Thioclava sp. GXIMD2076: one gene and its partner. The protein of the gene in region 1 interacts with the protein of each later gene in a pairwise test. Links are inferred from orthologs where the notes say so. Each region holds a gene or a part of one and is shown on either strand. Other genes may lie near its edges. The genes, in order: WDB91_RS07875 and ndk.

Region 1 (14,975 bases):
GTGCCAGCTATGCCCGTGTGGCCAAGGTCGCCCGTGCCATGATGGATGGCGCCCCGCGCAGCCTGACCGATGGCGCGACCTTCTTCCATACGCCCGCCGTGCGCCCCGCCTGGTCGAAGCGTTTCGTGAAAACCACCCGCGTGGGCTCGCATATTTTCTACCGCAAACCGGTGCGGACCGCTTCCAACTAACACGCTCGTGTCGTTTCTCGCTGCTATCCGACGTTTCGGGGTGGGCATTTGCCCGCCCTTTTTCTATTTTCCGCCCAAAGAAAAGCCCTGCCGGCCAAGCCAGAGAGATCCCCATGTCCAGCGATATCGTTCAAGCCTTTGCGCATCCCGAAGAGCGTTCGATTGCCTCGGCTCCGGCTGATCCGCGTGACCGCATCAGCCTGCGCGATCATATCGTCACCGCCGATATCGGCGCGTTCCAGCAGGAGCGCGGGCATGGCCAGCGGCTGCAGTTCAACATCGTGGTCGAGGTGCGCCCGGTGGCCGCACCGCTCGAGGATGATGTGGACCGCATCCTGTCCTATGACCGGATCACCGAAGCTGTGGCGGCAGAACTTGCGGCCGAGCGCCTGAACCTTCTGGAGACGCTGGCCGAGCGGGTGGCCGAGCGCATTCTGGCGGCGCCTCAGGCGATGCGGGTCTTCGTGCGGATCGAGAAGCTCGACCGCGGTCCGGGGGCGCTTGGCGTCGAGATCGTGCGCTCGCGGGCCTCGGTGCCGGTTCAGGCGGCAGGCGAGGCGGTGCATCCGGTGCTGGCCTATCTCTCGAACGAGACCATTGCCGCCCCCGATCTGTCGGCGCGCCTCGATGCGCTCGAAGCGGGGGCTGCGGCGGTGGTTCTGGTGGTGGGCATGCCCGAGGGCACGCCCCCGCAATCGGCCCAGGGGCCGACCCAGCGCCGGATCGATCTGCTGGCGATCGAGCAGAACGCCTGGGTTCTGGCGGGGCGTGATCCGCGCTGTGTGGTGGTATCCTCGCGCACCGAGCTCGACTGGGCGATGAAACACGGCAAGACGGTTGTCTGGGCGCCTTCGAAGATTGTGCTTGATGCGGTGGATGGCCCCAAAGGCAGCCCGCGCGATGCGGTGGCGCTGGCGGTATGGCTGGCCGAGCAGCTGGCCGCCGACCGGCTGGAACTTCACGGAAATATTGCAGCTCCGGCAGGTTCCCGCGTGAAGGTGCTCGCGCAGCGCTGAGCGCGGCCAAAGATGGCTTGCCAAATCACGGCACATGCGGTGAATGGAGGCCATGGAAAAGCTCTATTATCGCCCGATCCCGCGCACGGATCTTGCCCGCCCCGACACCGCCTTCCGCTTGGCCGGAGGCTGGTGCTGGTTTGATGAAGTCGAGGTTCTGCGCCGCGGATTGCCGCCCGAGGTGATCCCTGCGCAGCATTGCCCCGAAGAGGTGCTGGAACGGCTCACCGCCAAGCGCCGGATGATCGGGTCGATGCACCTTGAGGTGCCGCGGGTGATGGGCATCCTGAATGCCACGCCCGACAGCTTCTCCGATGGCGGCGATTATTTCGATATGCATGCGGCGATGGAACGTGCCGAGGCGATGGTCGAGGAAGGCGTCGATATTTTTGACATCGGTGGCGAGAGCACCCGTCCGGGTGCCGAGACCGTGCCCGAGGACGAAGAAATCGAACGCACCGTGCCGCTCATTCAAGAGCTGCGCGACATGTTCGATCTGCCGATCTCGATCGACACCCGCAAGGCGCTGGTGGCCGATGCCGCGGTCGAGGCGGGCGCCGATATGATCAATGACGTCTCGGCGATGGAATATGATCCGGGGATGGCGGAGCTGGCGATGGTTTCGGGCCTGCCGATCTGTCTGATGCATGCGCAGGGCGACCCCGAGAACATGCAGGACAAGCCCGAATATGATGACGTGCTTCTGGATGTTTATGACCATCTCGAGGAGCGCATCGCGCTGGCCGAGGCCGAGGGGATCGACCGCGCGGCGATCATCTCGGATGTGGGGATCGGCTTTGGCAAGACGGTCGAGCATAATCTCACCCTGCTGCGCGGGCTCTCGCTGTTCCACAGCCTTGGCTGCCCGATCCTGCTGGGTGTTTCGCGCAAACGCTTCATCGGCACCATTGCGGGGGTCGAGACCGCAAAGGACCGGATGCCCGGCACGCTGGCGGTGACCCTCGCAGGGATCGCGCAGGGCGTGCAGATCCACCGTGTGCATGATGTGGCGGAAATCAAACAGGGGGTGAACCTCTGGGCGGCCCTGACGTTGGGCTGGGAGGAAGAGAAATGAGCAGGAAACTTTTCGGCACCGATGGGGTGCGTGGCGAGGCCAATCAGGGCCATATGACCGCCGAGATGGCGCTGCGTCTGGGGGCGGCGGCTGGGCGCTATTTCCGCCGTGCGGGCACCAATGGCCACCGCGTGGTGATCGGCAAGGATACGCGCCTTTCGGGCTATATGTTCGAGAACGCGCTGACCGCCGGTCTGACCTCGACGGGGATGAATGTGCTCCTTCTGGGGCCGGTGCCGACGCCTGCGGTGGGCTATCTCACGCGCTCGATGCGCGCCGATCTGGGGATCATGATCTCGGCGAGCCACAATCCGGCCAAGGATAACGGCATCAAGTTCTTCGGACCGGACGGGTTCAAGCTGTCCGACGAGGCCGAGATGGAGATCGAGGCGATGCTGGAGGGTGAGATCCGTCTGGCGATCCCCGACAATATCGGCCGTGCCAAGCGCATCGATGACGGGCTGGGGCGCTATGTCGAATATGCCAAGACGACCTTCCCCGCCCGCGACCGGATGTCGGGGCTGAAGGTGGTCGTCGATTGCGCCAACGGGGCTGCCTATAAGGCCGCACCACAGGTGCTGTGGGAACTGGGCTGCGAGGTGATCCCCGTGGGGGTTGCGCCCAATGGCTACAATATCAACAAAGGCGTCGGATCGACCCACCCCGAGGCCTGCGCCGAGGCGGTCCGGACGCATGGCGCGGATCTGGGCATCTCGCTCGATGGTGATGCGGACCGCGTGATGATCATCGACGAGACGGGCCGTGTGGCCGATGGCGACCAGATCATGGCGCTCTTTGCCCGCCGCTGGGCCGGGAAGGGTATCCTGCAGGGTGGATCGCTGGTCGCCACCGTAATGTCCAATCTGGGGCTCGAGCGCTTCCTACAGGGCCACGGGATCGGGCTCGAGCGCACCAAGGTCGGCGACCGCTATGTGGTCGAGCGGATGCGCGCGGGTGGCTTCAATCTGGGCGGCGAGCAGTCGGGCCATATCGTGATGACCGATTACGCCACCACCGGAGACGGTCTGATGGCGGGGCTGCAATTCCTTCTGGCCATGGCCGAGACGGGGCAGCGTGCGTCGGAACTGGTCAGCCAGTTCGAGACCGTGCCGCAGCTTCTCAAGAATGTGCGTTATCAGGCAGGGCAGGAGCCGCTGAACGATACGCAGGTCCAGAAGGTGATCGCCCAGACCGAGGCGCGGCTGCAGGGGCAGGGCCGTTTGCTGATCCGCAAATCCGGCACCGAGCCGCTGATCCGCGTGATGGCGGAATGCGAGGATGACGGTTTGCTGGCCGAATGTGTGGATGCGGTGGTTGATGCCGTGACCGTTGCGGCAGGATGATGGGAGGCGGCCCTCGGGGCCGCCTTTTTTCTGTCAGGTCCGTTTCGCTTTGGATGTGCCGCTACCCGCAGGGAACATGGCGGCTATGGGCTGGGCGTGATGCGGGGCTGTGACCCGGTTGACGGGGCCGGCCGGATATGGGAGCCGCAGCCCCGAAAATTTCCACAGCTGCCCAACCGAAGGAAGGACCTATGGCTCTTACCCTGCGCCGGAACCACGATCATGATCTCGCCCCGCTGGCCGAAATGCTCCCCGACGAGGACGTTCCCCTGATCAATCCCAATGCCAAAGTGCCTTTTGACGAGCGCGAATGGCACCGCAAATGGCTGGGAGATCGGGATGATGTCTCCTTCTATCTGCGTGATGAGGCGGAACAGGATGTAGGGTTTTTCGCCCTGCGCGTGGGGGTCGGTCCGGAGGTGCGCCATCTGACCTATGTCTATCTGGTCGAGGACGCACGGGGCGGAGCCGCTTCCGATGTGACCGGCCGCGTCGAGGAGGCCGCGCGCGATCTGGGGGCTGCGGTCCTGACGCTGAAGGTCGAGCTCGACAATGTGCCGGCAGTGCGGGCCTATCGTTCGGCAGGCTATGAGGAGCTTTCACGCCGCAATGGCATGGCGACGATGCAGCTCGAGCTCGACACGAGAGAGGCGGCCTGAGCGCCCTAGCGGCGCTGTTTGCCGTTGATCCATAGATCACTGATGGCGCGGTCATCGCCCATCATGATGGTGGCAAAAAGCGCCTCGTCGAAACTTTCGGCACGCGCCATACGCTGGCGGATCGCGGGGGTGGAGTGGAGGTCGATGACCACCAGATCCGCTTCCATACCAGGGCTGATATTGCCCACGCGGTCGTCGATCTTCAGGGTGCGGGCCGAGCCCTGGGTCGCGAGCCACCACAGGAAGGCCGGATGCAGGGGGGTGCCGCGCAGCTGGCCTACCTCATAGGCGGCGGCCATCGTGCGCAGCATCGAGAAGCTCGATCCGCCGCCCGTATCGGTGGCGAGCCCCACGCGGGTGCGCCCGGCCATACCCGCCATGTCGAACAGACCCGAGCCGATGAAGGTATTCGAGGTCGGACAATGGGCGATGCCCGCATTCAGCTCCGACAGGCGGTCGATCTCGCGCGGCTCCAGATGGATGGCATGGCCATAGATGCCGTTCTCGCCCAGAAGCCCGAAGGCCTCGTAGGTGTCCAGATAATCGCGGGCCTGCGGAAACAGCGATTTCACCCAGTCGATCTCGTCGGTCTGTTCGGACAGATGCGTCTGCATCAGGCAATCGGGATGCTCGGACCACAGATCCCCCAGCACACGCAGTTGCTCGGGCGTCGAGGTGGGCGAGAAACGCGGAGTGATCACATAGGACAGCCGGTCCTGCCCGTGCCATTTCCGCAGGAGCGCGCGGCTGTCATCATAGGCCGATTGCACCGTGTCGCGCAGCCCGTCGGGCGCGTTGCGGTCCATACAGGTCTTGCCCCCCATCGCGCGTAGCCCGCGCCTTTGCGCCGCCGTAAAGAAGGCATCCACGCTGGCCGGATGGATGGTGCAGAAGCTGCACATCGTGGTCGTGCCATGCGCCAGCGCCAGATCCATATAGCTCTCGGCAATGGCCTCGGCATAGGCGGGGTCGGCCAGACGGGTCTCTTCGGGGAAGGTGTAGCTGTTGAGCCAGTCGATCAGCCGCTTTCCCCAGCTGGCAATAATGGCGGTCTGCGGGAAATGCACATGCGCATCGACAAACCCCGCCGAGATCAGTTTGTTGTCATAGTCATGGACCACCGCTTGCGGCCAGTCGCGCTTCACATCTTCGGCAGGGCCGACGGCTGCGATATGCCCGTCCTTTACAACAATCGCGCCATGGGTCAGATGCTCCATCCCGTTGGCGCTGTCTGTCATGGGCATGTCACGAAAACGGATCACCTGTCCCAGCAGAAGATCGACCATCACCATTCCTTTTCTCTCGCGCAAATCACTCCATCTTACGCACGAGGCAAAAGCGGATACCAGCCTCTTCTGCCCGCCCAGCAGATAGGCTAGTTTGAAGACCAAGTTGCGGGCCAATAAAAACGAGGGGGCCGGATGGCGGACTATCTGATCGACGAACAAGAGCGCGAAGAGCAGGAATACGGTCTTGATGGCGAGCGCGTGGAGAAGATTCTGCACGCGGTCGAGGCGGAGGATGCCGATCAGCTGAAAACGCTGCTCGAACCGTTGCACGCGGCTGATATCGCTGACCTTCTCGAACAGATTTCCGGTCCGGAACGGCGCGAGATCCTGCGGCTCTGGGGCCGCGAGATCGATGGTGAGATCCTCACCGAGATCGACGAATCGATCCGCGAGGAAGTGATCGCGAGCCTTGCGCCCGATGTTTTGGCCGAGGCCGTGCGCGAGCTTGATTCCGATGACGTGGTCGACCTCATCGAGGCGCTCGAGGAGCCGCAGCAGGAAGCCATTCTGGAAATCCTCGATGATCGCGACCGGATTGCGGTCGAGAAATCGCTAACCTATCCCGAATATTCGGCAGGCCGGATGATGCAGCGCGAGGTGGTGACCGCGCCCGAGCACTGGACCGTGGGCGAGACCATCGACTATCTGCGCTCGTCCGAATGGCTGCCGGACCAGTTCTACCATGTCATTCTGGTCGATCCTGCGCATCGGCCCTTGGCCAATGTCACACTCGGGCGCATCCTGTCGGCGCCGCGGGGTTCGGGCCTGAAGGATATCGCGGAGGAAGAGTTCCGCACGATCTCTGTCTATCAGGAAGAAGGCGATGTGGCCTATGCCTTCAATCAGTATCACCTGATCTCCTGTCCGGTGGTCGACGAGAATGACCGTCTTGTTGGCGCAATCACCATTGATGACGCCATGTCGGTGCTTGATGAAGAGCACGAGGAAGACATCCTGCGTCTGGCCGGTGTGGGCGATGAGTCCTCGCTGTCCGATACCGTTCTGGAAACCGTGCGCCAGCGCCTGCCTTGGTTGATGGTCAACCTGTTGACGGCGATTCTGGCCTCGCTGGTGATCTCGATGTTCGAGGGCACGATCCAGCAGCTGGTGGCGCTGGCGGTTCTGATGCCGATCGTGGCGTCGATGGGGGGCAATGCGGGCACCCAGACCCTGACGGTGGCGGTGCGGGCATTGGCCACCAAAAGCCTGACCGAAAGCAACGTCTGGCGGGTCGTGCGGCGGGAAACCGTGGTGGGGCTTCTCAACGGCTTCGCTTTTGCCGTGGTGATGGGGGCCGTGGCATGGTTCTGGTTCGACGGCGCGACGCTGGGCGCGGTCATTGCGATTGCGATGGTCATCAACCTGGTGGTCGCGGCACTGGCGGGGATACTGGTGCCCTTGACGCTCGAGAAACTGGGTGCGGATCCGGCACTGGCTTCGGGCACATTCGTGACCACGGTGACCGATGTCGTGGGCTTCTTCGTCTTCCTCGGTCTGGCCGGAGCGATGTTGCTGTGAGCCTGTCAGAGGACAAACAGGCCGGCCGAAAGGCCGCCTTTGCGGCACGCAAAACGGCATTCGGCGTCGAGGGTCTGGCAGACAGGGCCGCCGACCGGTTGGCGGAGGTGTTGCAGGGGTTCAGGGGGCTGACGGTGGCGGGCTATATGCCGATCCGCACCGAGGTTGACCCACGTCCGGCCATGCTGCGCCATGACGGGCCTTTGTGCCTGCCGGTGGTGGAGGGCGAGGCGCGGCCTCTGGGCTTCCGCCCGTGGTCGGCTGCCGCCGAAATGATCCCCGGCGCTTTTGGCGCGGCGATTCCCGCCGAGACCGCTGCGGTGATCCCGCAGGTGGTGATCCTGCCGCTGGTGGCCTTTGATGCCCGCGGTTACCGGCTGGGCTATGGCGGCGGTTTCTATGACCGCACGCTCGAACTTCTGCGCGCGCAAGGTCCCGTAACCGCGATCGGTTTTGCCTTTGCGGCACAGGAGTTGCCGCAGGTGCCGATCGAGTCCACAGATGAGTTGCTGGATCTGATGGTGACAGAGCAGGGCGTGCTCGGCCCGTTTGCCTGAGGCGCAGCCCGCAAAACCAGTTGCCCTTTCGCGCCGGAGCCCCTAAGGCAGATGCCCATGAAAATATTGTTTCTTGGCGATGTAATGGGCCGCGCAGGCCGCACGGCAATCAGCGAACGTCTCGCGGGTCTGCGCGAGGCGTGGAAGCTTGATTTCGTGGTGGTCAATGGCGAGAACTCCTCCAACGGGATGGGGCTTTCGGCCGAGCATGCGAAGCTTTTGCTCGATGCGGGCGCGGATGTGGTGACGCTGGGCGATCATGCCTTCGACCAGAAGGACATGATGCAGTTCATCGCGCAGGAGAAACGGGTGATCCGCCCGTTGAATTTCGCCAAGGACGCGCCGGGTGCAGGAGCGCGGCTGTTCGAGGATCGCCGTGGCCGCAAGATTCTGGTCGCGCAGGTGCTGGGGCAGGTCTTCATGAAGCGTCCCTTCGATGATCCCTTCGCCGCCGTAGAAAAGACGCTCAATGCCTATCCGCTGGGCGGGCAGGCGCAGGCGATCTTGCTGGATGTGCATTGCGAGGCGACCTCGGAGAAAATGGCGATGGGCCATTTCTGCGATGGGAAGGCCTCGATGGTCGTGGGGACCCATACCCATGTGCCCACTGCCGATGCGATGGTGCTGCCCGGTGGCACCGCCTATCTGACCGATGCGGGGATGTGTGGCGATTATAATTCGGTCATCGGGATGGAGAAGGCCGAGCCCTTGCGCCGTTTCATCACCGGTATGCCCAAGGATCGCTTCACGCCGGCCAAAGGCGAGGCCTCGCTCGCGGGGTTCTATGTGGAAACCGATGACCGCACGGGGCTTGCCAAACGCTGCATGGCGGTGCGGGTCGGCGGACGTCTTCCCGAACAGACGCCGATTTCGGCATAAACGGTCCGCCCGCCTACCCGTTGCGGCGGAAAGGCTCCCGAATTTCAAACTCTGCTTGTGCCTTTTGCCGCGCTGATTAGTATCCGCCCGAAGACGCTTGAAAAAATCTTGGGGTCATGATGATCGATCTACCGATATCCGACACGTGGCGCGCCGTTTTGCCGCTTTTGATCGTGGTCTGGATGTTCGTCATGTTCATCCGCGAAACGCGTCCTCCCGAAGTGATCGCGATTGCGGGGGCTGCGCTTATGGTGGTCTTCGGCTTCGAGCCGGTCAAACAGGCCACGGAGAGCCTCTCGAATTCCGCACCATGGACGATCGCCTTCATGTTCCTGATCATGGGGGCGCTGGTGCGCACGGGCGCGCTGGATGCGATGACGCGTTATGCCGAGACCCATATCTCGAAACACCCCGTCTTTACGGTGGCGTTGATGTTTGCCATCACGGCGGTCGCCTCGGGGGTGATGAACAACACACCCGTCGTGGCGGTGATGATCCCCGTGTTTATACAGGTTGCGCGGAAACTGGGTAAGTCGCCCTCGAAGTTCCTGATGCCATTGAGCTATTTTACGGTGATGGGAGGCATGCTGACGCTTCTGGGCACCTCGACCAATATCTTGGTCGATGGTGTGGCTCGGCGCAGCGGGCTCGAGCCCTTCGGTGTGCTCGAGATCCTGCCGGTGGGCGTGGCGGTGCTGCTCGCGGGCTCGCTGTTCATGGCACTGACGTCCAAATTCCTGCTGCCCGAACGCCAGTCCATGGCCTCGCTTCTCGGCCAGCGTCCGAAGATGAAATATTTCACCGAAGTGGCGATCCCCGAGGATAGCTCGCTGCTGGGCACTCCGGTGCTCGAGGTCGATGCGTTCAAACGCGAGGGCGTGCGGGTGGTCGATGTGCTGCGCGGTGATGCCTCGCTGCGCCGCGATCTGCCCAATGCCATCCTCGAACAGGGTGACCGGATCGTTCTGCGCACTGAGATGACCGAGTTGCTGGGCATGCAGAAGAACCCCGATCTGCGGATGATCGACAAGCTCAGTTCGGTGCAGACCGAGACGGTCGAGGTGCTGATCTCGCCCGGTTGCCGGATGATCGGCCGATCCCTGGGCGAGCTGCGCCTGCGCCGCCGCTATGGGGTCTACACGCTGGCCGCCCACCGCCGGAACCAGAATATCGGGCGCCAGCTCGACGATCTGGTGGTGGTCGTGGGTGATACGCTCCTGCTGGAGGGCGCGCCCGAGGATATCGCGCGTCTGGCCTCGGATATGGATCTCGTTGACGTGTCCAAACCGACCGCCAAAGCCTATCGCCGGAGCCATATGCCGCTGGCCATCGGCGCGCTTCTGGGTGTGGTGGGCTTTGCAGCCTTCGATGTGGCGCCCATTCTGGTTCTTGCGGGCGTGGCGGTTGCGATCATTCTGGTCAGCAAATGTATCGATGCCGAGGAGGCTTTCACCTTTATCGACGGGCGTCTTCTGGCCATGATCTTCTCGATGCTGATCGTGGGGGATGCGCTCGAGGCGTCGGGCTCTGTCGCGCTTCTGGTCAGCTATATCTCGCCATGGCTGACGCATCTGCCGCCTTTCGCCACATTGATGGCGGTCTATTTCATCGGGCTTATCTTGACAGAATTCCTGTCCAATAACGCGGTCGCGGTGATCTATGCGCCGATCGCGATCAGCCTTGCGCAATCGCTGGGGCTCGACCCGCGCCCCTTCGCGATCGCGGTAATGTTTTCGGCATCGGTGGCATTCGCGACCCCGATCGGCTATCAGACCCATATGATGGTCTATGGTCCGGGCGGATACCGCTTCAACGACTTCCTGCGTTTCGGGATACCGCTCGATATCGTTACCGGCCTGACCGCCTGCCTGATCATTCCCTTGGTCTGGCCGCTTTAACTGATTTCGGGAGAGTTCCCATGAAATACCTGATCGGTCTTGGCCTTCTGCTTGGCCTTGGGGCCTGCGCCGCGACAACCGGCTGGAAGGCCAACCCGCAGGGCGTGACGCTGCATGGCGAACAGCTGGCTGTCACTTTCTTCGATGGCGAGGTCTGCCGGGTGGATATGGGTGGCGCGCATTCGGGTCAGCTGCCCGGCTGCTCGAACCCGTTGCACTACAAGGTGGATGTCGAAAGCGATCCGATCCTGCCCGGTGCCTCTGCCGTGCTGGAAACCAAATCCACGGTGGTGCTGTCCAACGGTCAGGGCCGGACATGGACCTTCCATACGCCGGAACTCCGCGACGCGACAGGCAATAAGATCGAGCCGCCGGTGGCGCTCCACTAAGGCTTTTTGCGCAGCACCTTGCGGCAGGGGCCCCGAATGCCCTATATCGTCCCCAAATTATATGACAATCTGACGGAGAAGACGGCTCATGGCAGGCCACTCAAAATGGGCAAACATCCAGCACCGTAAAGGCAAGCAGGATGCCATCCGCTCGAAAATGTTCTCGAAGCTCTCGAAAGAGATCACTGTTGCCGCCAAGATGGGCGACGCCGACCCCGAGAAGAACCCGCGTCTGCGTCTGGCGGTAAAAGCGGCCAAGTCGCAATCCATGCCGAAAGACGTGATCGACCGCGCGATCAAGAAATCGCAGGTGGGCGATGGCGACGAATATACGGAAATCCGTTACGAGGGCTATGGGCCCGAGGGTATCGCGGTGATCGTCGAGGCGCTGACCGACAACCTCAACCGCACCGCCTCGAATGTCCGTTCTACCTTCACCAAATGCGGCGGTAATCTGGGCACCAGCGGCTCGGTGAGCTTCATGTTCGACCGTCTTGGCGAGATCATCTATGATGCGTCTGTGGGCGATGCCGATACCGTCATGATGGCGGCAATCGAGGCCGGTGCCGAGGACGTGGAATCGGATGAGGAAGGTCACTGGATCTACTGTCCGATGGAAGATCTTTCGGCTGTGACCGATGCGCTCGAGAAGGAACTCGGCGAGGCGAAAGAGGCCAAGCTGATCTGGAAGCCGCAGAACCGCACCGAGGTCGATCTCGAAACCGCGCAGAAGCTGATGCGCCTAATCGACACGCTGGAAGACGACGATGACGTCCAGACCGTCACCGCCAATTTCGACGTGCCCGAGGACGTGGCCGCCCAGCTCTGAGCTGGCATCCCACCGCATGACAGAACCCGCAGCCGCCACAGCTGCGGGTTTTTTCATGCGGTGGGGTCAGTGGGTGAGGGCCGCGGCCAGATGCTCTATGAAGGCCTCGACACGACGGGCAGGGCGCGCGTCACCCGGGGTGACGGCATAGATATTCACCTCGCCGCGCGAATATTCCTCCAGCACGGCTTCCAGCCGGCCCGCCTGGATGTCGGGCTGGATGTCGTTGGAGGATTTGAGCGCCACACCGCCGCCGGCAATCGCCCATTCGCGCACCGCGCCCCCGTCATTTGCGCTGCGGTCCCCCGAGACCGGCACCGAGATATGCTCGTCGCCGTCGTTGAAATGCCAAGTGGATTGTGGCGCCCCGTCGCGGTTGATGATCAGGCAGTTATGTTTGGCCAGATCGCGCGGATGGGACGGGCGCCCGTGCCTGTCCCAGTAGCCGGGTGCCGCGCAGACCTGCCGCGTGCCGCGCAGCAACAGCCGCGATTTCAGGCTCGAATCCTTCAGTGGTCCCGTGCGGATCGCCAGATCGATCCCTGAGCCCACGATATCGGTCACCCCGTCATTCAGCATCAGATCAATGCGGATATCGGGATTGCTTGCCAGAAAACTGTCGATGATCGGCGGCAGACGGGTGCGTCCCAGATCATTGGTGGTGGTGATACGGATGCGTCCGCGCAATGAGCCATGGGGGGCAGCACGGTCAAAAGCGCTGTCGATCTGTTGCAGGATGCGGCGGCAATCGGCCAGAAACAGATCGCCCTCGGGGGTGAGGCTCAACTTGCGGGTGGAGCGCTGCACCAGCTGGACACCCGCGATATCCTCGAGCCGTTTGAGGCTTGCGGTGATCCGCGAAGGCGTCTGTCCGCGCGCCCGCGCCACCGCCGCCATCGAACCCAGATCGGCAATGGCGGTGAAGATCTCTAGGAGGTCGATGCGATCCATTATGCCGCCTTTGCGTAATGCACTCTTTCAAAACAAGGCCCTTGTCGGGGCAGGCGCGAATAATAGCGTAGCCAGCAGCAATGACAACGCGCCAATGGCCCTGCCGTCCGGTCAAACGCCCGGACCCATGCAAAGGGGTAATGCGTTGGGAGCCAAGAAGTTTTGAAACGGAGCATAACATGAAAATCGATCTGAGCGGAAAATCTGCCCTCGTCACTGGCTCGACCAAGGGGATCGGCTTTGCCAGTGCCAAAGGTCTGGCAGCCTGTGGCGCGCGCGTGACCCTGACGGGGCGCAAGACGGAAGATGTGGACGCCGCCATTGCCGAGATCCGCAAGAGCCTGCCCGACGCCGAACTGTCCGGCGTCGCGGCCGATCTGGGCACTGCCGAGGGCTGCGAGACTGTGGTGAAGGCGCTGCCCGACTGCGATATTCTCGTCAATAATGCGGGGATCTTCGGGCCGGTGGATTTCTTCGAGACCGAGGATGCTGTCTGGGACAAATATTGGCAGGTCAATGTGATGTCGGGGATGCGGCTGGCCCGAGCCTATCTGCCTGCGATGGAGAAGAAGGGCTGGGGGCGTGTGGTCTTTCTGGGTTCGGAATCCTCGTTCAACATTCCCGAGGACATGGTGCATTACGGCGTCACCAAAGCCGCCGATGTGGCATTGGCGCGCGGGCTTGCCAAACGGATGGCGGGCACGGGGGTGACGGTGAATTCCGTTCTGCCGGGGCCGACGCTGTCTGACGGGATGAAAGCGGGCTTGAAAGACACGGTCGAGAGCACCAGCAAGAGCTATGAGGAGGCGGCAGCCGATTTCGTGGCTGCCAATCGCCCCGCTTCGATCCTGCAGCGCGCCACCTCCACCGAAGAGGTAGCCAATATGATCGTCTATGCCTGCTCGCCCCTGTCCTCTGGCACGACAGGGGCCTCGCTGCGCGTCGAGGGCGGGGTGATCAACAGCCTGTGACATATCGGGGCGCGCGGGCTGTCCGTGCGCCCCTGCACTGGTCTTGGGCCGCGGATCATGGGAAGAGACCGGACCTGCCTTCGGAGGGCCTATGGACCAGACCATTCTCTATCTCATCGCCGCCCTGATCGTGGGTATGTCGAAAGGCGGACTGGCTTCGGCGGCCGCCATCGCTGTGCCGATGCTGGCGCTGTTCATGAACCCCGTGACAGCGGCAGCCACGCTTCTGCCGGTCTATGTGGTCACCGACTGGATCGGGGTCTGGCTCTTCCGCAAGGATTTCTCGGCCAAGAACCTGTTGATGTTCACGCCTGCGCTTCTGTTTGGCGTGGTGCTGGCCACGGTGATCACTCCCTATACGCCCGAGCCGGTGCTGCTGGTCTTCACGGGCGCAATCGGGCTGTGGTTCTGTCTTCGCGCATGGTTCGGGCGTGGATCGGACCATGTGACCAAACCCGCGCTGGTGCCTGCCCTGTTCTGGGGCACGCTGACGGGTGTGGCGAGCTTCATCACCCATTCGGGCGCACCGCCCGCGCAGGCCTATCTGCTGCCCCAGCGCCTGCCGAAGCTGAAATTCGCAGGCACCATCGCCATCTCCTTCGCTATCGGCAATCTGGCCAAACTGCCCGCCTATTTCGCCATCGGTCAGCTCGACGGGTTGAACTGGGGGCTGATCGTGGCGCTCGCCGCCACCGGCATCATCGGCACCTTTATCGGGCGATGGCTGACGGTCAAACTCTCGGATACCCATTATGTGCGTGTCATCCAGGGGATGCTGTTTATCCTGTCCGTTATTCTGCTCATCAAGGGCGGGATGGCGCTGATTGGCGCCTAGGGCTTGCTTTCCCAATTGTTACAGACATGTCATAGAGCATCCCTAAGAGAGCCCTGCGCGTGACGCGCCACAGACTTACTGCCCGAAAGGTTGCCATGACCCGCATCGTTCAATCGCTTGCTGAAATCTCCGAACCCTATGATGCGCTGTTCTGCGATCTTTGGGGCTGCCTGCATAATGGCGTGACCGCCTATCCGGCGGCGGTGGCCGCGCTTCAGACGTTCCGTGCCAAGGGGGGGCGTGTGGTCCTGCTGACCAATGCGCCGCGTCCGGCGGATTTCGTCAAGGAGCGCTTTGCCAAGATGAATATCCCCGATGATGCGTGGGATATGATCGTCAGCTCCGGCGATGCGGCGCAGGATGCGATGTTTGCCAGTGCCGTGGGCCGTAAGGTCTGGCATCTGGGGCCGGAAAAGGATGATGGCTTCTTCACCCATATTCCCGCCGAATGGGAAGGTCGCGCCAATATCGAGCGTGTGTCGTTCGAGGACGCCGAGGGCATTGTCTGCACCGGTCCGTTCCATGAGGACACCGAGACCCCCGAGGACTATCGCGCGCAGTTTCTGGCCGCCAAG
Region 2 (14,707 bases), 820 kb from region 1 along the record:
GCTAAGGGAGGGATCTATGTCTGATCCGATGGCAGAAATCAGAGCCAGTTTCTTCGTTGAATGCGAGGAATTGCTCGAAAGTCTTCAGGATGCCCTCATCGAAATGGATGAAGGCGCCTATGATAACGAAACGATCAACGTCGTTTTCCGGGCGGTGCATTCCATCAAGGGCGGCGCTGGTGCCTTCGGACTGGACGCGCTCGTCGCTTTTGCACACCGTTATGAAACGGTCATGGACGAGGTCCGCTCCGGAAAATTGCAGCTGTCTCCGGAGGCAGTGAAACAGTTCTTCCAATGCGCCGATTTCCTATCGGATCATGTTCGTGCAGCCCAGGCCGGCGACCCTCCTCCCGAGGGTGCAGAGCAGGCGCTGTGCGAGCTGGAAGCCCTAATGGGAATGGCTCCGGGCGGAGCGACAGAAGAGAGTGAAGAAGTGTCGGCGGACGACTTCCAGCCGATGGGTCTGAGCTTCGATCTGGATCTCGGGACGACCGATGACGTCAGCGAGACCCGCATTGAGATCAAATTCGCGCCCAAAGCGGAACTTTTTGCGTCAGGCAACGAGCCTTTGCATCTCTTCCGTGCGCTTCATGAACTCTGTCCCGAAATCGAAGTCTCTCTCGATCTGGATGCGGTTCCTGCCCTCGATGACCTCAGCCCCGAAATTCCCCACCTTTCGTGGCATGCCGTTCTGACTGGCGATGTAAACGAGATGGATGTTCGCGAGATCTTCGATTTTGTCGAAGATGTTAGCGAGCTCGAGATCCATCAGGACTCTGATGCCGAAAATAGTTTTCTCCCTTTTGCCAATGACGGTGCGGAGGCATCTTTTGACGCCGTCATGAACAGTGATTTCATGGATGCCCCGCACCCCATAGCCGCACCGGCGACTCAGGTCGCACAAGCACCGATGCCGAGCGCCGCAGGCGCGGACATTCCGGCACCGAAGGAAACCGAGGGAGGTGCGGCCAATACAGGCGGCGCGGCCAAACATGGCAGTGATCCATCGCCGACGGTGCGTGTCGATCTCGATCGTATCGACCGGCTGGTGAACCTAGTGGGCGAGCTGGTCATCAACCAGGCCATGCTTGCGCAAAGCGTCGCGGAAGCGGGCCTACCGCCGAACTCGGCAGTCATGACAGGTCTTGAAGCATTCATGATGCTGACGCGTGATATCCAGGACTCGGTGATGATGATCCGCGCCCAGCCCGTCAAACCGCTCTTCCAGCGGATGGGCCGGATCGTGCGCGAATCCTCCGCCGCGATCGGCAAGGATGTGCGTCTGAAAGTCGAAGGTGAAACGACCGAGGTCGACAAGACCGTGATCGAGCGTCTCGCCGATCCGCTGACGCATATGATCCGGAACTCGGTTGACCATGGCCTGGAGACCCCTGACAAGCGCCGCGCGCTTGGCAAACCGGAAGAAGGTGTTATCACACTTTCGGCGCAGCACCGCTCCGGGCGTGTGGTCATCGAGATCGAGGACGACGGTGCAGGCATCAACCGTCCCAAGGTTCTGGCAAAAGCCATCGAGAAAGGTCTTGTCGCACCCGATGCACAGCTGACCGATGCGGAGATCGATAACCTCCTGTTCCTGCCCGGTTTCTCCACGGCAGATCAGGTCTCCGCTCTGTCGGGCCGAGGTGTCGGAATGGATGTGGTGCGCAGTTCGATCCAGTCTTTGGGCGGGCGTATCACCATCCAGTCCGAACCTGGCAAAGGTACGATTTTCTCAATCTCGCTCCCGCTTACGCTCGCTGTTCTGGACGGAATGGTGGTGACGGTCGCTGGCGAGACGCTCGTTGTTCCGCTGAATGCGATCCTTGAGACGCAGACGCTGACCGCCGAGGATCTCCGCAAGCTTGGACCGACAACGAATGTTATCCATGTTCGTGGTGAATTTGTACCCCTCTACGACCTGGGTGCAGAGCTCGGATATCGTGGCGCCAAGAGCAACTACGAAGGCTGTATCGTGTTGCTGACAGCCCAAGAAGACGGCCGCCGCAACGCTCTGATCGTCGATCAGATTATGGAGCAACGTCAGGTAGTGATCAAAGGTCTGCAACAAGCCTATGGCCACATTCCCGGCATTGCCGCCGCAACTATCCTTGGTGACGGTCAGATCGCGCTGATCCTCGACCCCGCCGACCTTGTCCAAAACGCAACCGGCCACACCCGGTCCGACTTTGCTCTAGCAGGATGATAAAGATGACTGACGTAGCATCGACCCAAACCTCGTCCGAAATTGAACTTCTGTCTTTCCGCTTGGCAGACGAAGAATATAGCGTCGACATCATGTCGGTTCGTGAGATCCGTGGCTGGACGCGAGCAACCCCGCTCCCGCACGCACCACCCCATGTCCGAGGTGTTATCAACTTGCGCGGCACCGTTCTGCCGGTCGTTGATCTCTCCATCCGCCTAGGTATGGACCCGGTCGAAGGCGACGCTCGTAACGTGATTATCGTTGTACAGTTCGGCAATCAAACAGCAGGACTTCTCGTACATGCTGTGTCGGACATTCTCTCCATTCCGCGCGAAGAGCTTCAGCCTCCGCCGGATCTCGCTGCGGATCTGTCGCACAGCTTCATCTCTGCTCTAACGATCGTAGAAGGCCGCATGATCCGTGTGCTGGATCTCGCAACTGTTCTGCCTGAAGACACTGCGGAAGCTGCATGAACGCCCTGACCCCAAATATCTCCCAGATGTCACCAAGTGACCGCGAACTCTCCGAGATTGCTGCGATCCTTATGACACATGCAGGGATCGTTCTGGCACCGGGCAAGGGATCAATGGTCCAGTCCCGCCTCCAAAAACGGCTTCGTGCTTTGGGGCTGAGCTCCTATCGCGCCTATATCGATCTGGTAAACAGCGTTGACGGTCTCCCCGAACGGCAGGAAATGATTTCCGCGCTCACAACCAACGTCACCAACTTCTTCCGGGAGAACCATCACTTCGAGACGCTGCAAAAAGAGGCTCTGCCAAAGCTCATTGCCGCGCGCGGAAAACGGCTGCGGATCTGGTCGGCCGGCTGCTCCAACGGGCAAGAAGCCTACTCGATCCTGATGACGGCCGCTGAAACAGTGCGAGAATTCGATCAGTCCGATATCAAGCTTCTGGCGACCGATATTGATCCGGTCATGATACGTCGCGGCACTCAGGGGGTGTACTCGAGCAGTATCCTTGAAGCCGTACCGGCGCTGCTCCAGAAAAAATACTTCCAAGCGGCCGGGGCAGATCAGCAGGTCGTGGATCGCCTACGTAAACGGGCCACATTTCGCGAACTCAATATTCATTCCGATTGGCCCATGAAGGGCCAGTTCGACATCATCTTCTGCCGGAACATGATGATTTACTTTTCCCCTGAGGCGCAAAACCTCCTGTGGAAGCGCTTTGAGAAAATTCTTGCCCCGGGTGGATGGCTGTTTGTCGGACATTCGGAGCGGGTTCCGCTCGATACTGGTAGTAAACTCGTGCCGGCCGGAATCACCACTTATCGACTCCCCGCAGAGGGACAATGAAGGAGGCCACAAATGGCATTGCGAGACCAACTTAAAGTTTTGGTGGTCGATGACATGTCCACGAGCCGCGGCCTGATTTTGCAGGCGCTGGACGCGATGGGTATTCGCCAAGTCGGATATGCTGTCGACGGTCAAGGCGCGATGGGTATTCTGGAAAAGACGCCGGTTCACCTGGTCATCTCCGACTATAACATGCCTGGCATGGATGGGCTGCAGCTGCTCCATGCGATGCGCAAGAACCCGAAGACGCAACGTAGCGGTTTCATCCTGATCACCGGCCGGGCCGATAAGGAAATCATCGAGAACGGCAAAAAGCTGGGAATGAACAACTTCATCAAAAAGCCGTTCCAACCGCAGGACCTTCGTAACTGCATCGAGGCGGTCGTGGGGCGCCTATGATTGTAAGCACCGCACAGGAAACAATCCCGCCAAAGCATCAAGACCTGCCTCTTGATGCGCTGGCCGCCCGCGTGGGGGACGAGCTCGAGACACTGGCTCGCCTCTCCGCCGACGTCCAGAAAGCGATTTCAGCCTGCGAATTCGCGGAACATACGCAGGCCGAAGCGATCCGTGGTATGCAGGGTATCGACCGGATCACTCAGTCCCTAGAGGATCTAGGCCGCCTCATGGCTGCGGTTTCGGGAGAGATGCCCCAAGGTGTGAAACTGCATGCCGTTCCGATCCTCTCGCGCCTTCGCCTGCATGAACTCATCACGAATTTGAACCCTGCGGAAGAGCGGATAGTGCTGAGCCATGATGAAGCGGATGGGGAGATTGAATGGTTCTAAGCGGGTTACCCGCTCAGAACCTGACAAATCATCTGGTTTTGTTGAGTGCCTGCGCGAGCGCGGAGCCCAATGCACTATTGGTACCGGACACGGCAGAAGCCCCGGTTCCGCTTTTTTTATGCTGCAATGATTTCGACTGACCTTTTGATGCAGGACCTCGGCTCGGCTCGGGCCGCTCGGTCTTTCCATCTCGACGCATCGAGAGCCCGATGCGCTTGCGCGGCACATCAACTTCCGTCACCACGACTTTGACCACATCACCCGCTTTGACGACCTCATGCGGGTCCTTGACAAAACGGTCCGCCAATTGGCTCACATGGACAAGCCCATCCTGATGGACGCCGATATCGACAAAGGCCCCGAAAGCCGCGACATTGGTTATGGTTCCCTCAAGACGCATACCGGGACGAAGATCGGATATCTCTTCCACCCCTTCGGTAAAGCTTGCAGTTTTGAAATCAGGGCGCGGATCTCGTCCAGGCTTCTGAAGCTCTGCCAGAATATCACGAATGGTCGGGAGACCGAATCCGTCGCGCAGAAAATCCTCCGCCCGTAAATTCTGCAATGCTGTATCATTCCCCATCACCGACCGCAGATCGCGCCCACAGGATTTCACGATATCCCGAGCGATTTCATAGGCCTCCGGGTGGACCGCTGATGCGTCGAGGGGCTCCTTCCCGTCACGGATACGCAGGAATCCAGCGGCTTGCTCGAAGGCGCGCGGACCCAGACGGCTGACCTTTAAGAGCTCCTTGCGGGTCGCAAACGCCCCGTTCGCCTCACGATGGGCCACGATCGCTTCTGCGAGGGCCGGACCGAGGCCCGAAACATGGGACAGTAGCGCCGAAGAGGCTGTGTTGAGATCGACCCCCACCGCATTTACCGCATCCTCGACCACACCCTCGAGGGATCGGCCCAGCTTGTGCTGATCGACATCATGCTGATACTGCCCGACGCCGATGCTTTTCGGCTCGATCTTTACCAGTTCCGCCAAGGGGTCCTGCAGACGGCGCGCAATCGACACGGCCCCGCGCAGGCTGACATCCAGATCGGGAAATTCGCGGGCGGCGAGTTCTGACGCGGAATAGACCGAGGCTCCCGCCTCGGAAACGATCACCTTGGTCGGAATGGCAACGCCCTTGGGCAGCCGTTTGAGCACATCCACGACGAGGCGTTCGGTCTCTCGGGACGCGGTGCCATTGCCGATAGCGATCAATTCGATCCGGTGTTTCGCAATCAACGCAAGTAGCGCCGCCTCCGATCCGCGCAGATCGTTCTTGGGCTGGAACGGGTAGATTGTGGTCGTTTCCAAAACCTTCCCAGTCGCGTCGATGGCCGCCACTTTCACACCCGTTCGGATCCCCGGATCGAGACCGAGCGTCGCCCGCGCACCAGCCGGAGCTGCCAGAAGCAGATCCTTCAGATTGCGGGCAAAGACCGCAATCGCCTCCTCCTGCGCGCGCGCGCGTAGATCACCGAGCAGATCGAGCATCATAGACAGCGACAGTTTCACCCGCCATGCCCATGCCGCGGCCTGCCCCAGCCAAAGGGCACCCGCACCCTGCCCGCGCAACCCCAGCGACGCGGCCACGATCTCGGCCGGCCGTCCCGCCATCTCTTCGGCGGGGGCGATATCGAGCGTGATGATCCCTTCATTCGAGGCGCGCAACAATGCCAGCGCCCGATGGGAGGGCGCACTCTGCCACTTTTCGCTATGATCGAAATAATCCGAGAATTTGGCACCTTTTTCGGCCTGCCCATCGATCAACTTTCCACGCAGGATCGCATTCTGCTGCATCCATTCGCGCAACCGGCCCAGCAAAGCCGCATCCTCGGTGAGGCGCTCGCCCAGGATATCACGCGCGCCGGTCAGCGCATCTTTCTCGGTCGGCACGGCTTCCGAAAGATAGGTGGAGGCCAGCCCTTCAGGATCTGCCCCGTGATCGGCCAGAATCGCTTCGAGGAGCGGTTCCAGCCCGTTCTCGCGCGCGGTCATCGCTTTGGTGCGCCGCTTTTTCTTGTAGGGGAGATAGAGATCTTCCAGCTCGGCCTTTGTGCCTGCCTTGGTAATCTGCGCCGCAAGGGCGTCAGTCAGCTTGCCCTGCTCCTCGATGGATTTGACAATCGCGCTGCGCCGCGCTTCCAACTCGCGCAGATAGACCAACCGGTCCGAAAGCAGACGCAACTGGCTGTCGTCCAGCCCCCCCGTCGCCTCCTTGCGGTAACGCGCGACGAAAGGAACCGTCGCCCCTTCATCCAGAAGTTTTACCGCCGCAACCACCTGATCGGTGCGGGCGGAGATATCTGTGGCAATCTGACGGGATATGCGGAGATCGGGGTCCAAGGCTTCCTCCATGCGTCTCGGGCAGTCTTCGGAAACACGGGTCTACCCCTGTTCCCGCAGCCCGCCAAGAGCCTATCTCCGCACAAGCTCTTGAGGCATGTATCACATCGGTCAGCTTCAGCCGATATCAGCCGAAACGGCCCGAGCGCTCCAGCACCTCGATCTGGTAACCATCCGGATCGGCGACAAAAAAGAACCGCGCGATCCTGGTGCCTGCCGGTGCGAATTCGACGATCTTGCGCGGCGCCAGGCCTGCAGCCTCGAAACGGGCATGTTCGGCATCAAGATCGGCGACCGAAACCGCAAGGTGCCCATAACCATTGCCGAGGTCATAGGGCGTCGTCTGCCCCTTGTTCACGGTCAGTTCCAGCTCGAAGCCGGTCTCGGCATTCGAAAGGTAGACAAGCGTGAATTCGGGAAAATCGAGGCGCTCGGCCACCTCGAGCCCGAAAGCGGTTCGGTAGAAGGCACAGGCTTTGGCCTCGTCCAGCACACGGATCATCGAGTGTATCATCTTGGCCATTAGGCATCCTTTCGCGAATGGAATTCCGGGCCGAAAGGAGCATCGCAACGCGGAAGATGCAAGCACCGGACATGAAAAAGCGGCCCCGAAGGGCCGCTTTGACGCATAGTGTGGAGGGCGCTCAGGCGTGCCCGAGACGGGTCCGGCGGCGCCAGTCGAGAATGGTCACCCCGAAAATCGCCAGACCGATGATGCTGAGCACCGCGCCGACATGGCCGGAGACCGGATAATCATACCCTGCCCCGATCGCCTTCGCGGCAAGGAACGGCCCCAGCGCATTGGCCACGTTGAAGGCTGCATGATGGAGCGCCGCTGCAAGCTGCTGCGATTCCTTGGCCACATCCATCAGGCGGATCTGAAGCGGCATCGAGACACCGCTGAGAATCCCCAGCAGGAACACCACCGCCGCAAAGGTCACGACATTAGCAGTTGCCCAAGGATAGGCGATGAGCAGGATCGTTCCGACGATCAGCGCAAAGAACGTGGTGGCCGTGTAGCTGCGGTCAGATGCCCAGCCGTAAACCATCGTGAAGACAGTCATACCAACGCCTGCAAGCATCAGGATGAAGGGCTCGTAGGACGCCGGCAGGTTCATGGACTTGGTCGAGGTATCCACGAGATAGGTATAGACCGCGAAGAAACCGCCATAGCCGATCGCGCCGGTTGCCAGCGTCAGCCAGACCTGACGGTTCTTCAGCGCACCCAGTTCTTTCAGGGGGCTTGCAGTGGGATCAACCGGCACGCGCGGTGCCGTCAGGAAGACCGAGATCGCCGTCAGGAGCGACATGATCCCCACCAGCCCGAAGGTCCAGCGCCAACCCACTGTCTGTCCCAGCACGTTGGCCATCGGCACCCCCAAGGTAGTGGCGATGGTCAGTCCGAGGAACATCTTCGAGACCGCCGCCGCGCGTTTCCCCTTGGGCACAGCGGCCGCGATCACAAGCGCACCCACGCCGAAATAGGCACCATGCGGCAGCCCCGACAGGAAACGCATTGCCATGAAGCTGCCGAAGGTCGGGGCGAAGGCCGAAAGGATATTGAAGACCGCAAAGGCGACCATCAGCCAAGTCAGCATCAGCCGACGGCGCACTTTTGCGCCCAGCACGGCAAGTGTCGGCGCACCGATGACCACCCCTAGGGCATAGGCGCTGATCGCATCGGCCGCACGGGCCGAATCAACACCCAGTTCCTGGGAGAAATATGGCAGCACCGCCATAGAGGCGAATTCCGTCGTACCGATCGCGAATCCACCCAGCGCCAGCGCCAGAATGATCAGGCGCGACGAAGCATTGATAACGGGAGGCTCGATGCCTTGCACCGTAGCCCCGTGGGGAGTGTTTTCGATTGTCATAGGGTAGTTCCTAGCGTTCGGGGGGTCGAAACCCCGTTGGCCTCTTTCGCCCAACTAGGGAGAGTTTCCTAAAAGAACAAGCGCCGTAAATCATTTTCTATATGCACTTACTGCAAGCCCGCTTACATCCAAGCGCAGAGCTGTTATTTTTCAATATAAAACGGCGACTTAACAGCCGCCGTTTTTATACTCAGCTACTGCGACACGCCGCCGCAGAGCTATTTAAGCGGCAAATCACACGCCGTCATCGATCGGGAAGAAGCTGTCGGCCCGTGCACGGTGCCAGCGGGCCAGATAGCCGAAGCGGTCCTCTTCCTCGCGCAGCAGGAAACCTATAGGCATATAGGGATAGACCTCGCTGCCCACGACCATCTGACGGTCCTTCTCCCGCATCATCAGATGGTGTGGCAGGAATTTCGAGGGATGATCCAGCCCGGCAGCCCCTGTCATCTCCTTGAGCGCCTTCATCGTGTTTCGATGGAAATTGGCCACGCGGGTCGCCTTATCCTCGACCACCAGCGCCTTGGAGCGGCGCGGGTCTTGGGTGGCAACGCCCACGGGACAGCGGTTGGTGTGGCAAGCCTGTGCCTGAATGCAGCCAATGGAGAACATGAAGCCGCGCGCCGAATTGCACCAGTCTGCGCCGAGCGCCAGCACCCGCGCGATATCGAAGCTCGAGATGATCTTGGCCGAGGCCCCGATCTTGATCTTCTCGCGCAAGCCCGCCCCCCTAAGCGCATTGTGGACAAAGGTAAGCCCTTCAACAAGCGGCATACCCAGACGGTTGGCAAATTCCAGCGGTGCCGCCCCCGTGCCACCTTCCTTGCCATCAACCACGATAAAATCGGGGGTAATGCCGGTTTCGATCATCGCCTTCAGCATGCACATGAACTCGCGGCGGTGACCGACGCAGAGCTTGAAGCCCACTGGCTTGCCACCCGAAAGATCCCGCAGCTGTTTGATAAAATGGCACAATTCCAGCGGCGTCGAGAAAGCCGAATGCGAGGCGGGCGAGATACAGTCCTGATCCATCGGGATGTCACGCGCCTCGGCGATCTCGGGCGTGATTTTGGCCGCAGGCAGCATGCCCCCATGCCCCGGTTTCGCGCCCTGGCTCAGCTTGATTTCGATCATCTTCACCTGCGGCTCCTGCGCGCGCTGCGCGAAGGTCTCGGGATTGAACGAGCCGTCATGGTTGCGGCAACCGAAATAGCCGGACCCGATCTCCCAGATCAGATCGCCCCCGCCCGCGCGGTGGTAGCGCGAGATGGACCCCTCTCCCGTATCATGGGCAAAGCCGCCCAGTTTGGCACCGGTATTGAGCGCCTGGATTGCATTGGCAGACAGCGCCCCGAAGGACATGGCCGAGATATTGTAGATCGAGGCGGAATACGGCTGTTGGCAATCCGGGCCGCCAATGGTGACGCGGAAATCATGGCTTTCGATATGGCGCGGCTGGACCGAATGGGTCAGCCATTGATAGCCCGAATCATAGACCCGCTGTTTGGTCCCGAAGGCACGCGCATCCTCGACATCCTTGGCGCGCTGATAGACCAGCGTCCGCTCCTCGCGCGAGAAGGGCTCCTCGTCCTGATCGGCCTCGATCAGATATTGCCGGATCTCGGGGCGGATGCTTTCCAGCAGGTAGCGCATATGCCCCATGATCGGATAGTTGCGCAGCACCGCGTGGCGGGTTTGACGGACATCGTAGAAGCCAACAAAGAAGAGTGCACCAAAGATCAGGAATGTGAGCCAGAAGATGCTGTGGAAGATGACACCGAGTAGCGATAACAGCGCCAGCACCCCGCATAGGATCATGGGCATAAAGCGGCTAACATCTTTTGAATGCATGGCTTTCTCCTCTAAAGCGCATTTCGACGGGCTAGTAGCGAGTTTAGCTCCCTAATGTAACCGGAAACTTACCCGACGTATTAAAGACTTGTTCCGGCATCCACGAGCCCGCGCAGCGCGATCAGTTCGCTCAATACATGGGCGCCTGCGATGGCCGTGGCACCCGTCGTGTCATAGGGCGGCGAGACCTCCACCACATCGCCACCGATCAGCGTCACACCGCGCAGGCCGCGCAGGATTTCGGCGGCCTGCCAGCTGGCAAGCCCACCCCAGACCGGTGTGCCCGTCCCCGGCGCGAAGGCCGGATCGAGGCAATCGATATCGAAGGTGATGTAGCAGGGCCGTTTACCGACAAGCTGTTTGACCTTCGTCACCACCGCATCCACCCCGTTGCGATGCACGGAGGGCGCATCGAGGATAGTGACCCCGAGCGTGTCGGGGTTATCGGTGCGGATACCGATCGAGGCCGAGGCCTTGGGATCGACGAGCCCTTCCTTGATGGCTTTGTAAAGGAATGTGCCGTGATCGATCCGCGCCGGATCATCATCGGCCCATGTATCGGAATGCGCATCGAACTGGATCAGCGCCACGGGGCCGAACCGCTCGGCCACGGCGCGCAAGATCGGCAACGTAATATAATGATCGCCCCCCATGGAGAGCGGCGTCACGCCGGCCTGTACGATCTGGCGCAAGTGCTCGGTGATCCGCGACGGAGTCTTGGCGACATTGGCGTAATCGAAGGCCAGATCACCGTAGTCTATGATATTGAGTGCCGAGAGCGGATCGTAGCCCCAGCCATAGGGCGCGTCAAATGCCTGAAGGGTCGACGCCTCGCGGATCGCGCGCGGCCCGAACCGCGCGCCGGGACGGTTGGTGACGGCCTGATCGAAGGGAATACCGGTTACGGCGATATCAGCCCCCACCAGCTCCTTGCTGTAGCGCCTGCGCAGGAAACTGGTCGCGCCGCCAAATGCGTTCTCGTAGCTGAGCCCGCGCCGGTTCTGTCGGGTAAAGGCCTCGTCTACCTGATGTTTTGCATCCTCAAGCGCCATGATCCGCCTCCCATGCGAAACCCCGATACGCAAGCCGTGACGCGAAGGCCGCTAAGCGTCAACCCCCAATTGTGGAGCGGGAAAAGTCCAAACATGGATTTTCGCTACATGATCTATGTCAAATCCCTCTTTTCACAGCAGGCGTAGGATAGCCGAAACGAGGAGATCCCATGCGACTTACCATCCGAACCAATCTCGCCATGCGCAGCCTGATGTTCTGTGCCATCAATGCGGGCCGCACGGTCCGCAAATCCGAGATCGCCGAGAACTGCAATGCGTCGGAAAACCATCTGGCGCAGGTGATCAACACACTTTCCCAGCGTGGATATATCGAGACCCGTCGCGGGCGTGCGGGCGGCATGCAGCTGGCGCGAGCCGCCTCGGAAATCTCGGTGGGCGCGGTATTTCGCGATTTCGAGGGCGGCCTGCCCTTTGCCGAATGTTTCGACGCCGAGGCCAATACCTGCCCTCTGGCGCAGGGCTGCATGTTGCGCACAGCCCTTGCCAAGGCGCTGGAGGCCTTTTTCGGCGAGTTGGACCGCTACAGCCTCGCCGATCTCGTCGACAATAACGACCGGCTTGAAGAGATCCTGCTTCTGCCTGAAGGGATACCGCCTGTCTCGGCCTGTAGCCACCGGATCTCGGCACGCGCCTGATTGCCTATGCGCCAAATTGAAAAAGCCGCCCCCTGAGGGGCGGCTTTTCCATGTTCTGACCTTCCGGAATAACCCGAAATCAGCCGACCAGCTCGAGGCCCGAGAAGAAGAAGGAGATTTCTTCCGCTGCGGTTTCCGGTGCGTCCGAACCGTGGACCGAGTTCTCGCCGACGGACAGAGCGTATTCCTTGCGGATGGTGCCTTCTGCCGCATCTGCGGGGTTGGTTGCGCCCATGACTTCACGGTTTTTCAGGATAGCGCCTTCGCCTTCCAGAACCTGCACGACAACCGGCTCGGAGGCCATGAACTCGCACAGTTCGCCGTAGAAGGGACGCTCTTTGTGGACTTCATAGAACTTACCGGCTTGTTCCATCGACAGTTTGATGCGCTTTTGTGCGACGATGCGGAGACCCGCTTCCTCGAACTTGGCGTTGATCTTACCGGTCAGGTTGCGGCGGGTTGCGTCGGGTTTGATGATCGACAGCGTGCGTTCGGTAGCCATGCTAAGCTCTTTCTTTTGCGTCTTGCCCGCGCGGGTGATCCTGCGGGCACGGGAGAATGAATATCGTTCGCCTGCTAGCATGCGGTCGCGGGGTTGAAAAGCCCCGCGCTGCGTTCTTGCGCCCCATCAGACGGCGTTTTGTAACCTTTTTAGGCGACAGATCGCGTAGAGAGCTTGAAACCCGAAAAATGGCGGCCTATATCCAATCCTGTTCGGGGCTTGCCTCGGACTATGGACATAAACGCGCATGTAATACACGGATCGGACCCGGGGGCGGTACCCGGCGGCTCCACCATATATCCTTTCGTTTGGGATCATGGGGCCGAAATAGGATCGACGAACGTCTAAAGATGTAGCTTTGTCTCGGTGAGATACCACCGTTATCGGTTCAAAAAGTACAATTGCAAACGACAATCGTGCTCCGGTAGCTCTGGCTGCGTAAGCAGCTTAAGCTCCGAAACCTAACTCCTTGCGCTTAGCAGCGTAAGGCGGGGCCCGCAGGAGCCTTGCAACAGAATCCTGCACCTTTTCCCATCCTCTCCGCTCTTTCGGCACGCGGCGCTTGCATGAGGCGACAAAGCCGTGCAGTCTGATCCGAGGTTCTCACGACTGCGTTGTGAAACTGGTTGTTATTCATCGACATAGTGCCATTGACGCAGGCCGAGCCTGCCCAAGACCACCTGTAGCTAAGATAACACCGAGGTCTCATGTCCGATAAGCTCAGCTTCTATAAAGAATTCCTTCAGGAAGTCTGGTCCAATGGTCGGGCCGAATGCTTGTCGCTTTATGTGTCGGACTGTTCCCATGCCACCGGACTGATCAGCGATGTCGAGATGACGCGGGAGGATATAGAAGAGCTCGTCCCCGCCCTGCGTGCCCATCTCGACGATATCCGTCATGACATCCGGCACAGTTACGAGAGCGGGGATATCCTGCATGTGCTGATGACGGTTAGTGGCACGTCGAAAGTATCGGGGAATCACGTCGAATTCAGCGGGCAGTCGCTTCTGCGTTTTCGCGATGGCAAGATCGTGGCCATGCATGACCATTACGATCTTATCGGTCTGTTTAGCCAGCTAGGATTTTTGCCTGTGGATACGGTTGCCCTATGCCTCTCGAGCGAAAAGATTTCGTAACGTTTCTACGATCTAGAAAACCTTCAACAGAAAAGTGCCCCTTTCCAAAGGCATGAAAACCCCTATGGTGAGGGAACACCTGCTAAGGTATGGAAGGACAAGGAATGACCCGCAGCATCGATTACGGAAACCTGATGCATCGCGCGATGCGCAGCCTGATTCAGGATGTGCTCTCAGACGTGGCCGAGAACGGACTTCCCGGCGCGCATCATTTCTTCATAACCTTCGACACGCAGGCAGATGGTGTCGAGATGGCCGACTGGCTGCATTCGCGTTATCCCGAAGAGATGACGGTGGTGATCCAGCACTGGTTCGACAATCTCAATGTCGATGATGACGGCTTCGGCGTGACGCTGAATTTCGGCAACAATCCCGAGCCGCTCTATATCCCCTATGATGCGATCCAGACCTTTGTGGACCCTTCCGTTGAGTTCGGCCTCAGATTCGAGACGCAGGATTCGGACGAGGATGGCGACGATCAAACGGATGATACCGAGAATGATGACGACGATCCGCCCCCCTCGGGCGTGCGGCCCGAGGCCGAAGTTGTCAGCCTCGATAAATTCCGCAAATCCTAACTGTTGCAGCGGCCGCCCCTCGGGGCGGTCTTTTACTGTGTTAGCGCCCGTATACATGCGTATACCGTTTGCATTCCCGCGCCCTACCGCTTAGACAAAAACACGTTCACGGCTGGCCCGATTTTTAGCGGCCAGAGCTGGTTATTACGGAGGCCCACTATGACCGCGACCCGTACCGAGACCGATAGCTTCGGTCCGCTGGAAGTTCCCGCAGACAAATACTGGGGCGCGCAGACGCAGCGCTCGATCCTGAATTTCCCCATCGGCTGGGAAAAGCAGCCGGTGCCGATCATCCGCGCCCTCGGCGTGATCAAGAAAGCCTGCGCGATGGCCAACAAGGCCAATGGCTCGATGGATGCCAAGATCGCTGATGCGATCATCGCGGCAGCAGGCGAAGTGATCGACGGC

The links.
Region 2: the proteins of WDB91_RS07875 (region 1) and ndk interact in binary tests that used the Escherichia coli proteins (3 or more experiments, as listed by UniProt). The link is inferred for Thioclava sp. GXIMD2076 from one-to-one orthologs.

The regions. Positions count from the first base shown.
Region 1 is NZ_CP149932.1:1,569,707-1,584,681, forward strand. Bases 5,869-8,867 are described here. They hold WDB91_RS07875 (5-formyltetrahydrofolate cyclo-ligase), read left to right. Parts: upstream 5,869-7,087; coding sequence 7,088-7,648; downstream 7,649-8,867. Other genes in these bases: mgtE (magnesium transporter), read left to right, coding at 5,869-7,091; WDB91_RS07880 (TIGR00282 family metallophosphoesterase), read left to right, coding at 7,706-8,527; WDB91_RS07885 (SLC13 family permease), read left to right, coding at 8,647-8,867. Also shown: WDB91_RS07840 (cell wall hydrolase), read left to right, coding at 1-191; WDB91_RS07845 (dihydroneopterin aldolase), read left to right, coding at 305-1,207; folP (dihydropteroate synthase), read left to right, coding at 1,260-2,282; glmM (phosphoglucosamine mutase), read left to right, coding at 2,279-3,625; WDB91_RS07860 (GNAT family N-acetyltransferase), read left to right, coding at 3,817-4,284; guaD (guanine deaminase), read right to left, coding at 4,290-5,570; more of mgtE, read left to right, coding at 5,706-5,868; more of WDB91_RS07885, read left to right, coding at 8,868-10,425; WDB91_RS07890 (hypothetical protein), read left to right, coding at 10,446-10,814; WDB91_RS07895 (YebC/PmpR family DNA-binding transcriptional regulator), read left to right, coding at 10,903-11,643; WDB91_RS07900 (LysR family transcriptional regulator), read right to left, coding at 11,710-12,594; WDB91_RS07905 (SDR family oxidoreductase), read left to right, coding at 12,774-13,565; WDB91_RS07910 (sulfite exporter TauE/SafE family protein), read left to right, coding at 13,657-14,400; WDB91_RS07915 (TIGR01459 family HAD-type hydrolase), read left to right, coding at 14,496-14,975. UniProt on the Escherichia coli protein: Involved in the removal of 5-formyltetrahydrofolate.
Region 2 is NZ_CP149932.1:2,383,865-2,398,571, forward strand. The notes cover bases 10,875-13,605. They hold ndk (nucleoside-diphosphate kinase), read right to left. Parts: upstream 12,586-13,605; coding sequence 12,163-12,585; downstream 10,875-12,162. Other genes in these bases: speB (agmatinase), read right to left, coding at 10,875-11,427; WDB91_RS11735 (Rrf2 family transcriptional regulator), read left to right, coding at 11,598-12,083; WDB91_RS11750 (ester cyclase), read left to right, coding at 13,293-13,605. Outside these bases: WDB91_RS11680 (response regulator), read left to right, coding at 1-5; WDB91_RS11685 (chemotaxis protein CheA), read left to right, coding at 17-2,203; WDB91_RS11690 (chemotaxis protein CheW), read left to right, coding at 2,209-2,676; WDB91_RS11695 (protein-glutamate O-methyltransferase), read left to right, coding at 2,673-3,518; WDB91_RS11700 (response regulator), read left to right, coding at 3,531-3,917; WDB91_RS11705 (hypothetical protein), read left to right, coding at 3,914-4,306; WDB91_RS11710 (Tex family protein), read right to left, coding at 4,335-6,650; WDB91_RS11715 (glyoxalase superfamily protein), read right to left, coding at 6,778-7,173; WDB91_RS11720 (MFS transporter), read right to left, coding at 7,295-8,524; WDB91_RS11725 (FMN-binding glutamate synthase family protein), read right to left, coding at 8,759-10,375; more of speB, read right to left, coding at 10,456-10,874; more of WDB91_RS11750, read left to right, coding at 13,606-13,721; WDB91_RS11755 (ClpXP protease specificity-enhancing factor SspB), read left to right, coding at 13,826-14,299; fumC (class II fumarate hydratase), read left to right, coding at 14,459-14,707. UniProt on the Escherichia coli protein: Major role in the synthesis of nucleoside triphosphates other than ATP. The ATP gamma phosphate is transferred to the NDP beta phosphate via a ping-pong mechanism, using a phosphorylated active-site intermediate.